3 regions of the Kitasatospora sp. NPDC085879 genome follow, and region 2 is predicted to be linked to each of the others. Evidence: riboswitches for the same ligand, from Rfam matches in the RefSeq annotation. Region 2 holds a riboswitch; each other region holds the start of a gene.
What was found. A riboswitch is a leader RNA that binds a small molecule or an ion and turns the genes downstream of it on or off. The one in region 2 is predicted to bind cobalamin.
Positions count from the first base shown of each region.

Region 1: it holds a riboswitch for cobalamin, as region 2 does, so the genes downstream of both, cobN (cobaltochelatase subunit CobN) here and AB0P35_RS16415 (CbtB-domain containing protein) in region 2, are expected to answer to the same signal.
Region 3: it holds a riboswitch for cobalamin, as region 2 does, so the genes downstream of both, AB0P35_RS10885 (HoxN/HupN/NixA family nickel/cobalt transporter) here and AB0P35_RS16415 (CbtB-domain containing protein) in region 2, are expected to answer to the same signal.

Region 1 covers NZ_JBFBJZ010000009.1:47,759-52,026, forward strand. Annotated here, with positions in the region: gene AB0P35_RS09540 (precorrin-2 C(20)-methyltransferase) at 1-57, opposite strand, end outside; gene AB0P35_RS09545 (precorrin-8X methylmutase) at 54-680, opposite strand; gene AB0P35_RS09550 (cobalamin biosynthesis protein CobG) at 677-1,894, opposite strand; cobalamin riboswitch at 1,979-2,127, shown strand; gene cobN (cobaltochelatase subunit CobN) at 2,358-4,268, shown strand, end outside.
Region 2 covers NZ_JBFBJZ010000018.1:87,200-91,467, forward strand. Annotated here, with positions in the region: gene AB0P35_RS16405 (acetylxylan esterase) at 73-1,038, shown strand; gene AB0P35_RS16410 (CbtA family protein) at 1,135-1,896, opposite strand; gene AB0P35_RS16415 (CbtB-domain containing protein) at 1,910-2,131, opposite strand; cobalamin riboswitch at 2,164-2,325, opposite strand; gene AB0P35_RS16420 (histidine phosphatase family protein) at 2,465-2,998, shown strand; gene AB0P35_RS16425 (DUF1963 domain-containing protein) at 3,064-3,714, shown strand; gene nth (endonuclease III) at 3,860-4,268, shown strand, end outside.
Region 3 covers NZ_JBFBJZ010000010.1:139,752-144,019, reverse strand. Annotated here, with positions in the region: gene AB0P35_RS10895 (phosphatidylinositol-specific phospholipase C domain-containing protein) at 1-851, opposite strand, end outside; gene AB0P35_RS10890 (metalloregulator ArsR/SmtB family transcription factor) at 1,018-1,380, opposite strand; cobalamin riboswitch at 1,463-1,669, shown strand; gene AB0P35_RS10885 (HoxN/HupN/NixA family nickel/cobalt transporter) at 1,699-2,814, shown strand; gene AB0P35_RS10880 (DMT family transporter) at 2,855-3,712, opposite strand; gene AB0P35_RS10875 (helix-turn-helix domain-containing protein) at 3,814-4,268, shown strand, end outside.

The sequences.
Region 1 (4,268 bases), on a different contig from region 2:
GGGGTCGCCGGGGCCGAGGCCGACGCCGTACAGCCGGCCGGTCTGCTGCTCGGTCACTCTTCTTCACTCGCAATCGCGTTGATGGCGGCGGCGGCGATCGCGCTGCCGCCGCGCCGGCCGCGCACCACCAGGTGCTCCAGGCCGGACGGGTGCTCGGCCAGGGCCTGCTTGGACTCGGCGGCGCCGATGAAGCCGACCGGCACGCCGATCACCGCGGCCGGGCGGGGCGCGCCCGCCTCGATCATCTCCAGCAGCCGGAACAGCGAGGTCGGCGCGTTGCCGACGGCGACCACGGCGCCCTCCAGCCGGGGCAGCCACAGCTCCATGGCGGCGGCGCTGCGGGTGTTGCCCATCTTCTTGGCGAGGTCGGGCACCGAGGGGTCGGTGAGGGTGCAGACCACCTCGTTGTCGGCGGGCAGCCGCTTTCGGGTGACGCCGCTGGCGACCATGTTGACGTCGCAGAGGATCGGCGCGCCGGCGTGCAGCGCCTTGCGGGCCGAGGCGACCACGCCGGGCGAGTACACCAGGTCCTCGACCAGGTCGGTCATGCCGCAGGCGTGGATCATCCGCACCGTGACCTGGGCGACGTCGGCGGGCAGGGCGGCCAGGTCGGCCTCGGCCCGGATGGTGGCAAAGGACTGCCGGTAGATGGCGGCGCCGTCCTTCTCGTACTCGATCACGTGATCCTCCGGGCCTCGGCGACCGCCTCGGCCATCTCTTCCGTCGTCACTTCCACCGGCGTCACATCCGCCGACGGTGCCGGTGTCCCGACCGGCGTCACCCGGTAGCCCTGCCCGGTGGCGAGCACGTCCACCCATCGCCCGGCGGGGTGGCCGCAGCGCCGTTCGCAGCCCGACCAGTGCACCGGCAGGCCCGCGGCCGGGGCCGCCTCCAGTGCCCGGGTGGCGTCCGCCCGGACGTCGGCCCGGGAGGATCCGCAGCCGGGCAGGCCGGTGCAGGCGGTGGCACGTTCCCAGGCGGCACCCGGCGCGGTCCGGAATCCCGCCGCCGCCAGGTCGGCGAGCCGGTCGGCGGGCGCCCCGGGCAGCACGACCCCGCGCCAGGGGGTGAGCCGCAGCTCCCCCGCGGCCGCATCGACCAGCACCCGCCACCGGGCGGAACCGGCCGTGCCGAAGCGCAGCCCGACCGACAGGCCGCCGGGCAGCGCGCCGAGCGCGGGCGGCGCACCGGCGAACTCCGGGAGCCCGACCGGGCCGGGCGGCAGCAGGTCGGACACCTCCCGCAGGTGCCAGGCGCTGCGGCCGGCGGCGCGCACCGCGTCCAGGAAGTCCCGGGCGGCGGCGAGCGCGGCGGTCACGGCCTCCGCGGCCGGGACGGGCCGCGCGGTGGCCGCCCGGCCGAGGCGCAGCAGGGCGGTGCCGTCCGGCGCTGCGATCAATGTCACATCGGCGTTCAGCGCGGCCACGTCGCCGCGGCCGTCATCGAGGGCGAAGAGGAACTTGCCGGAGAGGCCGACCGCCCACGGGCTCGCGCAGAGCCTCGCGTCCAGCTCCCGTGCCCAGGCCTGCACATCGGCGTGGCCCGCGCCGGGGCCGGGCGAGGCGACGATGTTGCGGACCCGCTCGTGGGTGTCGGAGGGCAGCAGGCCGGAGGCCCGCAGCCGCCCGGCGAGCTCGGCGCCGCAGTCCGAAGCGAGGCCCCGCAGTTGGACGTTGCCGCGCGAGGTGATCTCCAGGTCGCCGTCACCCAGCGCCTCCGCGGCCTCGGCCAGCGCCAGTGCCTGACGCCCGGTCAGCATCCCGCCGGGCAGGCGGACCCGGGCCAGCGCGCCGTCGGCGGCGGTGTGCAGGCGAAGGGCCCCCGGGCAGGCGTCCGACCGGTCCCGGTCGGGCACGGCGGAGCCCGCCCCGGTGGGGTCGGGTGTGGGTGGCATGGCGGCGAGCATACAGATTGTCCGACCGACCGCCCCGTCGCCTGGATCACAGTCCGCATGCTGTCCCGCGGCAGGGCGGCACCCCGTACGATGCTGCCGGACGGTCCGCGCGGATCGTCCGACGCCAGCGACGGCAAGCGGAGGAAACCGGTGCAAATCCGGTGCGGTCCCGCCACTGTAACCACGGCTCAGCCGTGGAGCCAGGAACTCCCGCCGTCCTCCACCAGCCCGGGGCGCGGACCCCGAGGAAGGCCCGACCTGTGCGCTGCCGCATGCCCGGCTCCGCCGTCCCGCCCGGACGCGCCGAGCCGCCGCCCGCCGTCGCCGTGACTCCGGCGAACCCGGCGGCCGGCCGCACCTCGTGCCCCGCACCCCGCTCCGCCCCGCCCACCGGGCTGCCGTCCGGCGCCCCGGTGCGCCGCCGCACGCCCCGGAACACCGACCAGGCCGGGAGGCCCTCCGCATGATCCTGCTGCTGTCGACCTCCGACACCGACCTGCTGAGCGCCCGCGCCTCGCAGGGCCCCGTCCGCTACCGCCTCGGCAACCCGGCCCGGCTCACCGCCGAGGACCTGCCCGCCCTCGTCGAGGGCACCGACCTGGTCGTCGTCCGCCTGCTGGGCGGCCGCCGCGCCTGGGAGGACGGCCTGGACGCGCTGCTCGCCGGCCCCCGCCCGGTCGTCGTGCTGACGGGCGAGCAGGCCCCGGACGCCCAGCTGATGGAGCTCTCCACCGTCCCGGCCGGCATCGCCGCCGAGGCCCACGCCTACCTGGCGCACGGCGGCCCGGCCAACCTCGCCGAGCTCGGCGCGTTCCTCTCCGACACCGTGCTGCTCACCGGCCACGGCTTCGCGCCGCCCGCCTCGGCCCCCGCCTGGGGCCCGCTGGAGCGTCAGGCCCGCACCTCGGACGGCCCGCTGGTCGCCGTGCTGTACTACCGGGCCCACCACATGAGCGGGAACACCGCCTTCGTCGAGGCGCTGTGCGGCGCGATCGAGGACCAGGGCGGCCGCGCCCTGCCGCTGTACTGCTCCTCACTGCGCGGCGCCGAGCCCGAGCTGCTCGCCGAACTGGGCACGGCGGACGCGATCGTCACCACCGTGCTCGCCGCGGGCGGCACCCGCCCGGCCGACGCCCAGGCCGGCGGCGACGAGGAGGCCTGGGACGCGGGCGCCCTCGCCGCCCTCGACCGGCCGATCCTGCAGGCGCTCTGCCTGACCTGGTCGCGCGCCCAGTGGGAGGCGAGCGACGACGGCCTCTCCCCGCTGGACACCGCCACCCAGGTCGCCGTCCCCGAGTTCGACGGCCGGCTGATCACCGTGCCGTTCTCCTTCAAGGAGCTCGACGAGGACGGCCTCACCGTCTACCGCGCCGACGCCGAGCGCGCGGCCCGGGTCGCCGGCATCGCCGTCCGGCACGCCCGGCTGCGCCACACCCCGGCCGCGGAGCGCCGTCTCGCCCTCGTCCTCTCCGCCTACCCGACGAAGCACGCCCGGGTCGGCAACGCGGTCGGCCTGGACACCCCGGCCAGCGCGATGCGCCTGCTGCACCGCCTCCGCGCGGAGGGCATGGACCTGGGCACCGATCTGCCCGGCCTGGACACGGCCTCCACCTCCCACGAGTCACCCCGAGCCGAAGGGCCCGCCGGTGCCGAAAGGGAGGCGGGAGGGAGCGACGAAGGAGCGAGGGAGCAACGACCGTCGGTGCCGGGTCAGGAGGGCCCGGAGGCGAGCGGGCGAGCAATGAAGCACGAGGGTGACGAACTCATTCATGCTCTGATCGCGGCCGGCGGCTACGACCAGGACTGGCTGACGGAGGACCAGCTCGCCCGCAACCCGGTCCGTATCCCGGCCGCCGACTACCGGCGCTGGTACGCGACGCTGCCGCAGGGGCTGCGCGAGCAGGTCGAGGAGCACTGGGGCCCGGCCCCCGGCGAGCTCTACGTCGACCGCTCGCAGAACCCGGACGGCGACATCGTGCTCGCCGCGATCCGCTCCGGGAACCTGCTCGTCCTCATCCAGCCGCCGCGCGGCTTCGGCGAGAACCCGGTCGCGATCTACCACGACCCGGACCTGCCGCCGAGCCACCACTACCTGGCCGCCTACCGCTGGATCCAGGCCGCGCAGGAGGACGGCGGCTTCGGCGCCCACGCCGTGATCCACCTCGGCAAGCACGGCAACCTGGAGTGGCTGCCCGGCAAGACCGCCGCGCTCTCCGCCGAGTGCGGCCCGGACGCCGTCCTGGGCGACCTGCCGCTGATCTACCCCTTCCTGGTCAACGACCCGGGCGAGGGCACCCAGGCCAAGCGCCGCGCCCACGCCACCCTGGTCGACCACCTCGTCCCGCCGATGGCCCGCGCCGACAGCTACGGCGAC
Region 2 (4,268 bases):
CCCGGAGTGCGGCGGCCGAGGCCGGGGCAGGTGGACCACGACCGAACGCACCACAGGCCGAAGGAGTCGACGTTGTACACCGACCTGCCCGAGGACGCACTCCGCTCGTACCGCAGCACCCAGACCGAGCCCGCCGACTTCGACGCCTTCTGGCGCAGGACTCTCGACGAGGCCCGGGCCGCGGGCGCCGGGACCACCGCCGTCCCCGTGCCGACCGGCCTCACCACCGTCGACACCTTCGACGTGACCTTCCCCGGCTACGCGGGCGAACCCGTCCGGGCCTGGCTGCGGCTGCCCCGCGGCGCGGACGGCCCGCTGCCCGCCGTCGTCCAGTACGTCGGCTACGGCGGCGGCCGGGGCCACGTCCTGGAGAACCTCGTCTGGGCCTCCGCCGGCTTCGCCCACCTGCAGATGGACACCCGCGGCCAGGGCTCGGTCTGGAGCCGCGGCGACACCCCCGACTCAGGGCCCGCCGGGCCGCAGGTCCCCGGAGTGATGACCCGCGGCATCGAGGACCCGCACGGCTACTACTACCGGCGGCTGTTCACCGACGCAGTCCGCGCCGTGGACGCCGTCCGCACCCTGCCCGCGGTCGACCCGGACCGCGTCGCCGTCATGGGCGACAGCCAGGGCGGCGGCACCGCCCTCGCCGCGGCCGGACTCGTCCCCGACCTCGCCGCGGTCGTCGCCCACGTGCCCTTCCTCTGCGACTTCCCGCGGGCCGTGGTCGTCACCGACGCCCACCCGTTCCGCGAGATCGCCGACTACCTGGCGACTCACCGCGGCCGGGACGAGCAGGTGCACCGCACGCTCTCCTACATGGACGGCGTCCACTTCGCCGCCCGCGCCACCGCCCCGGCCCGCTTCTCCGCCGCGCTCATGGACCAGGTCGTCCCGCCGTCCACCGTGTTCGCCGCCCACAACGCCTACGCCGGACCGAAGGAGATCGACGTCTGGCGCTACAACGGCCACGAGGCCGGCGGCCCGGACGACCACGCGGCCGCCCTCCGCTTCCTCCGCCGTCACCTCGGCGCGTAAGGCCCGGGCAGAGCGAACAGGGGCGCGGGGAACTGCGCAGTCCGTACGGTCACCCACTACCGGACCGCGCAGCTCCCCGCGCCCCTTGGTTGCTCGTCAGGCCGCCGAAGCCACCGCGCCGGGCGCGGCCGCCGCAGCGGGCCTCGGGTTCAGCAGACGCTCCGCCAGGTGGCCGAAGAGCAGGCCGAAGCCCAGCCACAGGGTGGCCTGCACGGCCAGCGTCGCCAGGCGGAACTGCCACAGCAGCGTCGCCGAGAAGTCCGCCGGCACCTCGTTGAAGGACGGCAGGAAGGCGTACGCCAGCCCCACCGCCACCGCGAAGGCGGCGGCCGCCACCACCGTGGCGTTCCAGTTGCCCAGCCGCGGCGCCAGCCGCCGCCCCAGGACCAGCGCCGCCAGCGTCAGCAGCAGCCCCAGCAGCATCATCAGGAAGTACAGCGTGGTGCGCTGCCCGATGGTGTCCGGATTGCCCACCGCCGGCGGGTTGGCCGGGTACTTGAGGAAGGGGACGACGTACAGCGCGACCAGGCCGGTGCCGGAGACCAGCATCGCCGTCGCCCGCGGACCGAACCGGCCGATCCGTCCCAGCGCGAAGCAGTACGCCAGGGCGATGATGCCGCCCAGCGCGATGCCGTACACCAGGATGCCGGTCGCCAGACCGGCCGTGGACTGCATCGACCGGCTGACCAGTTCCACGCCCCCCTCGTGCGAGTGGGGCTGGGACTCCTCGAAGGCGATCGCGGCGTCGACCCGCGGCTCGCCGAGCAGGTAGGCGACCAGCAGGGCGGGCACGGCTGCGCCCAGCCCGCCCAGCATGCCGCGGACGAGCAGGGATCTGACAGGTGTGGAGTTGTTCACGGTTCCCGTCCCATCAGTGGCAGGGGAAGCCGAGCAGGTGACGACCGTCGTGCACCCACTCGTGCACGTTCTCGCCGGAGATCAGGGAGACGGCGCCCTGTTCGGCGCCGACGAAGTAGATGAGGGTCATCATCAGGATGCCGAAGAACACCGCCCACGGCAGGATCGCCTTGACGGAGAGCGGCGCGGACTGGCCGACGGGGGAGACGACCGCGGGTGCGGCGGACTGGGCCATGGCAGAACCTCCTCGGGAACTCGCGTCCCGCTAGATGGTGCACACACGACGGCAGTGGGTCTGACTCACCGTCGGCCCGCCCCGTCGAGGAGCGAACCGTCGGCACACAGTGGCGCGACCGTGCCGGAGTCTCACCGGGCTTCCGTCGTGCCGTCGTACATCGCCAAGAAGGTACCGTCAGCCGCAGGGCCCGCCAAGGGCGTGCGGACGGCGCATTCACCACCCCGGTGCCCGGGGACGCCCCGACAGGACCGACCGCCGGCGGTGACTCGCGTGCCCGGCAATGGAGTTGGGGGAGGACCCGCAGTGCGCGTGACATTGATCTCAGCGGCCATGAGCGAGGCCGCACGGCAGGCCCGCTTCGACGACGGCGGCCCGCTCGACGCCCACGGCCTGCGCGCCGCCGAGGCCGCCGCCGGCACCCTCCGGCCGGCCGGACGCGTCCTGGTCTCCCCGTCCCCCCGGTGCCGGCAGACCGCCGAGGCCCTCGGCCTGCCGGCGCCCGTCGACGAACCCGCGCTGGCCGGCTGCGACGCCGGCCGCTGGCGGGGCCGCACCCTCGACGAGGTCGCCGCCGCCGAACCCGAGGCACTCGCCCGCTGGCTCGCCGACTCCACCGCCGCCCCGCACGGCGGCGAACCCCTCCGGGCCCTGCTGGACCGGGTCGCCGACTGGCTGACCGCCCTCCCCGAGGACACGCCGGCGGTGACCGCCGTCGTCGAACCTGACACCGTCCGCGCCGCCGCCGTGCACGCCCTCGGCGCCCCGCCCGCCGCCTTCTGGCGGCTCGACGTCCGCCCGCTCACCGCCACCCACCTCTCCGGCCGCTCCGGCCGTTGGAACCTCGGCTGCGGCCGACCGCTCTGACATCCCGCCGACCCGTCCGGCCCGGCGGTCCCCGGCGTCGGTGCCCGGCCCTAAGGTGCCGTGCCGTGACGATCCTGATGACCGACGCCGGCCCGGTGGCACCGGACGCCCTGCTCACCCGCACCGGCGGGACACCCCTCGCGCCCGCCGGGACGGCCTGGCCGCACTGCGCGACCTGCGAAGGCCCGATGCAGTTCCTCGCCCAGATCCTGCTGGACGACCTCGGCCGGCACGCCGGCACCGGCGCCTCGGACGGGCGGGGCCTGCTCGCCCTGTTCATGTGCCGGAACAACCCCGGCGGCTGCCAGGAATGGAGCCCGCGCGCAGGCGGCAACCGGGCCCTCCTGCTGCCCGCCGAGGGCGCCCGGCCACTGCCGCTGCCGGACCTCGACGAGCACGCCGACGAGGACGACGACCCCCGACTGCTCGGCGCCGTCCGCGCCGTCTCCCACCAGCCGGCGCCCGGTACCGGCTACGCCCGCGCCCGCCTCCGGCCCACCCCCGGGCGACCGCTCGGGCAACTCGGCGGCGAACCCGGCTGGCTGCAGTACGACGAGACGCCGGAATGCCCCGGCTGCGCCCGCCCGATGCCCTTCGCCGCCCAACTCGAGGAGGGCCCCGACCCCGTCACCGCGATGAACTTCGGGGGCGGCGGCAGCGCGTACGCCTTCGCCTGCGAGCCCTGCGATCACGCGGCCTTCCTCTGGCAGTGCTGACGACGAGCGCCGCCACCGCACCACCGACCCGCGCACCACTGACCCGTGCCGCACCGCCACCCCCGCACTTCCATCGCCGCACTTCCACCGCCGCAGTTCGCCGAGCCGGGCGACCCGCGTCGGCGTGAGCCGTAGTCTGATGAGCATGGCGAAGAGTGGCGGCGCGGCGGCCCGGGGCGGGCCGGGGCTCAAGAAGGCAGCGTTCCCGAAGACGCACCTGGCGACGGTGCGGCAGGCGCGGAGGATCAACCGGGCACTGGCGGAGGTCTACCCCTACGCCCACCCGGAGCTGGACTTCGACAACCCGTTCCAACTGCTGGTGGCCACCGTGCTGTCGGCGCAGACCACCGACCTTCGGGTGAACCAGACCACGCCGGCGCTCTTCGCCAAGTACCCGACACCGGAGGACATGGCGGTGGCGGTGCCGGAGGAGCTGGAGGAGATCATCCGGCCGACCGGCTTCTTCCGGAACAAGGCCAAGTCCCTGCTCGGCCTCTCCGCGGCCCTGCGGGACAACTTCGGCGGCGAGGTCCCCGGCCGCCTGGAGGACCTCG
Region 3 (4,268 bases), on a different contig from region 2:
GCGGTGTCGATGCCGCCGACGTAGGCCGCGGCGTCACCGTCGAACACCACGAACCAGGGCCGGATGCTCGTCTCGCCGTAGGCGTTGCGCGGGTCGCCGGAGACGGCGCCGTGCACCACCGGGAAGACCTGTGCCTGGCCGGCCTTGCCGGCGGCGGCGAGGTCGCGCAGGTAGCGGCTGTACTCGACGTCGGTGTGCAGGGTGTCGAAGGGGTTGCCCTCCTCCACGGTGCCGGGGATGACGTCCACCAGCACGCGGCCGGCGAGCGCGTCGCGGCTCGGCCAGTTGCCGGCCTTCGCGGCCTCGTCGAGGTTCGGGTAGCTGCCGCCGCCGGGCTTGGCGAGCAGGTCGGCGGGGCGGAAGACGGCGCTGCCGAGGTGGGCGGCTATCAGGCTGTCGAGCTGGGCCGGGCCCATGCCGCGGTTGGCGGCGAAGCCGCCCTTGAGCTCCAGCTTGACCATCAGCGGGCCGCTCGACGGGTGGGCGGCGAGCCAGATCCGCAGGTCGTCGAGGCAGTACTCGAGGTTCTTGTTGGCGCCACCGCTGTACAGCTGGGCGGGGGTGGTGGCGGCGGTGCAGTTGTTCGCGTTGCCCAGCGGGTTGGAGTGGCTGACCTTCCACTCCTTGGTGATGGTGTCCGTCCAGACGTCCAGCTCGATCATGCCGGTGCCGGTGTCCAGGCTCTGCGCGAGGAAGGGGAAGGCGGCCGGGTCGTAGGTGTTGTGGATCCCGACGGCGGTGGCCGAACCGAACGGCAGCCCGCCGCCGGTGGCGGCGCCGGACTGGTGCGCGGGGAGCAGGGTGGCGGCCGCGGCCAGCAGCCCCACGGCGAACGTACGGCGAAGCTTCAAGGGGTGTCTCCTCGTCAGGAGCCTGGGAACGGCGGGCCGGACGGACCGCCTCCGGAAGCATGGGCCACCGGAACGGCTTCGAGGTGACATGACAAGAAAACTTGGCTGAAGCTGACCCCCCGTCGAGCTGACAAATCGTCAGGAAGAGCTCATTCCGTGCGCGGGCTCATTCGGCCCGCCCCAGCACGCCGTGCTCCAGGACCTCCGCGACCGCCGGGTCGGTCAGCCGGTAGCGGACCACCCGCCCGTCCCGCTCGCCCTCGACCACACCCGCCGCGCGCAGCAGCCGCAGCGCCTGGGAGACCGCCGGATCGCGCATCCCGGTCGCCAGCGCCAGATCGGTGACGGCGAGCGGCCCGGTGGTGTGCAGCGCGAGCAGCAGGGAGAGCCGCCCCGGGTCGGCGAGCAGGCCGAACCGCTCGGCCCAGGCCCGGACCTGCCCGGTGTCGCCGATCCCGGCGATCGCCTCGCAGACCCGGTGGCCGTCGATGCTGCGCTGGCCGACGCGGTCGGCAGGGACGAGGTGCATGGCGGCATTCTCGCAGGCCGTCCGGCCGTGATCTGCGACACCTGCGCAGGTCTGCAGGCTTGCAGCTGTCGCTCCGTCACCTCTACGGTGGAACAGCCGTGGTGCTCGGGAAGACCGGTGCAGGACCTGCGGGTCCGAGTCCGGAGCGGCCCTCGCCACTGTGAACGGGGAGTCAATCCGTACCCCTCGCGGGTCACTGGGCGCCGGAGCGCGCCCGGGAAGGCCGGGTACGGGCACCACAGGAACCTCCCCGTGAGCCAGGAGACCGGCCACGGCACCTCACGACGTCATTCCACGAGGTGCTGGAGCGTGAACCGCATGACCCTGCCCGCCACCGGTACGGCCGCGCCGCCGACCGCCCCCGGCCTGCCCGCCTTCCGCTGGCGGCGGGAGGACACCCTTCGCACGGCCGGCCTGCTGGCCGTCATCCTGGCGATGCACGTGGCGGCCTTCGGCACCCTGTTCCTGCTGGTCGTCCCGGAGCGGTACGAGGTCGGCACCCAGGTGTTCGGCGCCGGACTCGGCATCACCGCCTACACCCTGGGCATGCGGCACGCCTTCGACGCCGACCACATCGCGGTGATCGACAACACCACCCGCAAGCTGATGGCGGACGGCCGGCGCCCGGTCTCGGTGGGCTTCTGGTTCGCCCTCGGGCACTCCTCGATGGTGGTGCTGATGGCCGCCCTGGTCGCGGGCGGCGCCCAGCTCGCCGGGGTGCTGATGGACGACGGGTCGACCGCCCACCAGGTGCTGGGCGCCATCGGCACCACCGCCTCCGGCGCCTTCCTCTACCTCATCGCCGCGCTCAACCTGGCAGCGCTGCTCGGCATCCTGCGGGTCTTCCGGGCGATGCGGGCCGGCTCCTACGACGAGGCGGAGCTGGAACGGCAGCTCGACTCGCGCGGACTGATGAACCGCGTCCTGCGCCGCGCCACCCGCTCGATCTCCCGGCCGGGCCAGATGTTCCCGGTCGGCATGGTCCTCGGACTGGGCTTCGACACCGCCACTGAGGTGACGCTGATGGTGATGGCCGGCTCGGGCGCCGCGGCCGGCCTGCCCTGGTACGCGATCGTCTGCCTGCCGCTGCTGTTCGCCGCCGGCATGAGCCTGTTCGACACCCTGGACGGCACGTTCATGAACTTCGCCTACCAGTGGGCGTTCTCCAACCCCGTCCGCAAGGTCTTCTACAACCTCGCCATCACCGGCCTGTCGATCGCGGTGGCCTTCGTCATCGGCACCATCGAGCTGGTCGCCGTGCTGCACGACAAGCTCGGCCTCGCCGACCCGGTGACCGGCTGGATCGCCGGACTCAGCCTGGACAACGTGGGCTTCGTCATCGTCGGTCTCTTCGTGGTGGTCTGGGCGGCGGCGATCGGCTACTGGCGGATCGCCGGGGTGGAGAAGCGCTGGGCGCCCGAGCGGGCGGCCTGACATGGCGGGCCGCCCGCAGCGCCGGGCGGCGGACGGGGCGTCAGCCCGCCGCCAGCAGCAGCGTGCCGGCCACCGCGAGGCCCGCGCCGAGCACCTGGACGCGCCGCAGCCGCTCCTTGAGCAGCCCGCGGGCCATCACCGCGGTGACCACCGGGTAGAGCGAGGCCAGCACGGCGGCCACGGCCACCGAGCCGCGGTGCGAGGCCGCGGCGAAGGCCGCGTTGGCGGCGACGTCGGCCACCCCGACCGCGGTCAGTGCGGGCAGGCCGCGCAGCACGCCGCCCGCCCCGCCGGCCCCGGCCGACGGGCGACCGCGCCGCGCGGCCAGCAGGACGGCGCCGCCCACCGCCACGTTGCACAGCCGCTGCACGCACAGCACGGACAGCAGCCCTCCGCCGGCGGAGGCCTGGGCGATCAGCGCCATCACGGTGCCCATGCCGACGGCCGCCCCCAGGGTGAGCACCAGGACCCGAGCCGTCACCGCGCCGCCGCCGCGCCGCGGCCCGCCCGCGAGGGCGACCCCGAGCACGGCGACCGCGATCCCGGCGGCCTGCGCCGGCCCCGGGCGCTCCCCGAGCAGCAGGCCGACGCCCACCGGCACCGCGACACCGACGGTCGCGAGCGGCGAGACCACGCCCATCGGCCCGAGCGACAGCGCCCGGTAGAAGGCCAGGATCGCGAACGGCCCGATCACGCCCGCCGCCACCGCGTACCAGAGGCCGGCGCCGGACACGCCCGGGCCGCCGGTCACGAGCACGGCCGGGACGAGCAGCAGCGCCGCGGCGGCCTGCGAGGCCACCACGACGGTCAGCGCGGGCAGCCGGCGGGTCAGAGCGCCGCCGCCGTAGTCGGCCATGCCCCAGAGCAGGCTGGCGGTGAGAGCGAGGATCTGGGACAACACAATGGACTCCGGAGTACGGTCGAGTGGACTCGTCGTGCCCCAGCAGCTTAGGTCAACAGAGTGAACCGGACGAATCAATTCATTGGACTGACACTGACATGCCCGACCCCGACCTGATCACCCAGGCCCTGGCCCGCAACCTCAAGCGGCTGCGCGCCGACCGCGGCCACACCCTCGATGCGCTCGCCGCCCGCTCAGGGGTGAGCCGCGGCATGATCGTGCAGATCGAGCAGGGGCGGACCAACCCCAGCGTCGGCACGGTCGTCCGGCTCGCCGACGCCCTCGGCGTCTCGATCGCCCGGCTGCTCGACTACGACGAGACCTCCACCGTGCGGATCGTGTCGGACGCCGAGGCGGTGCAGCTGTGGGCCGGCGCCAAGGGCGGCACCGGGGTGCTGCTCAACGGCATCGAGGCGCCCGGCCCGCTGGAGCTCTGGGAGTGGCTGATCCTGCCGGGCGAGGGGCACGGCTCCGACCCGCACCCCGTCGGCACCGTGGAGATCGCCCGGGTCGAGGAGGGCGAACTCACCCTCACCCTGGACGGCCGCGACCA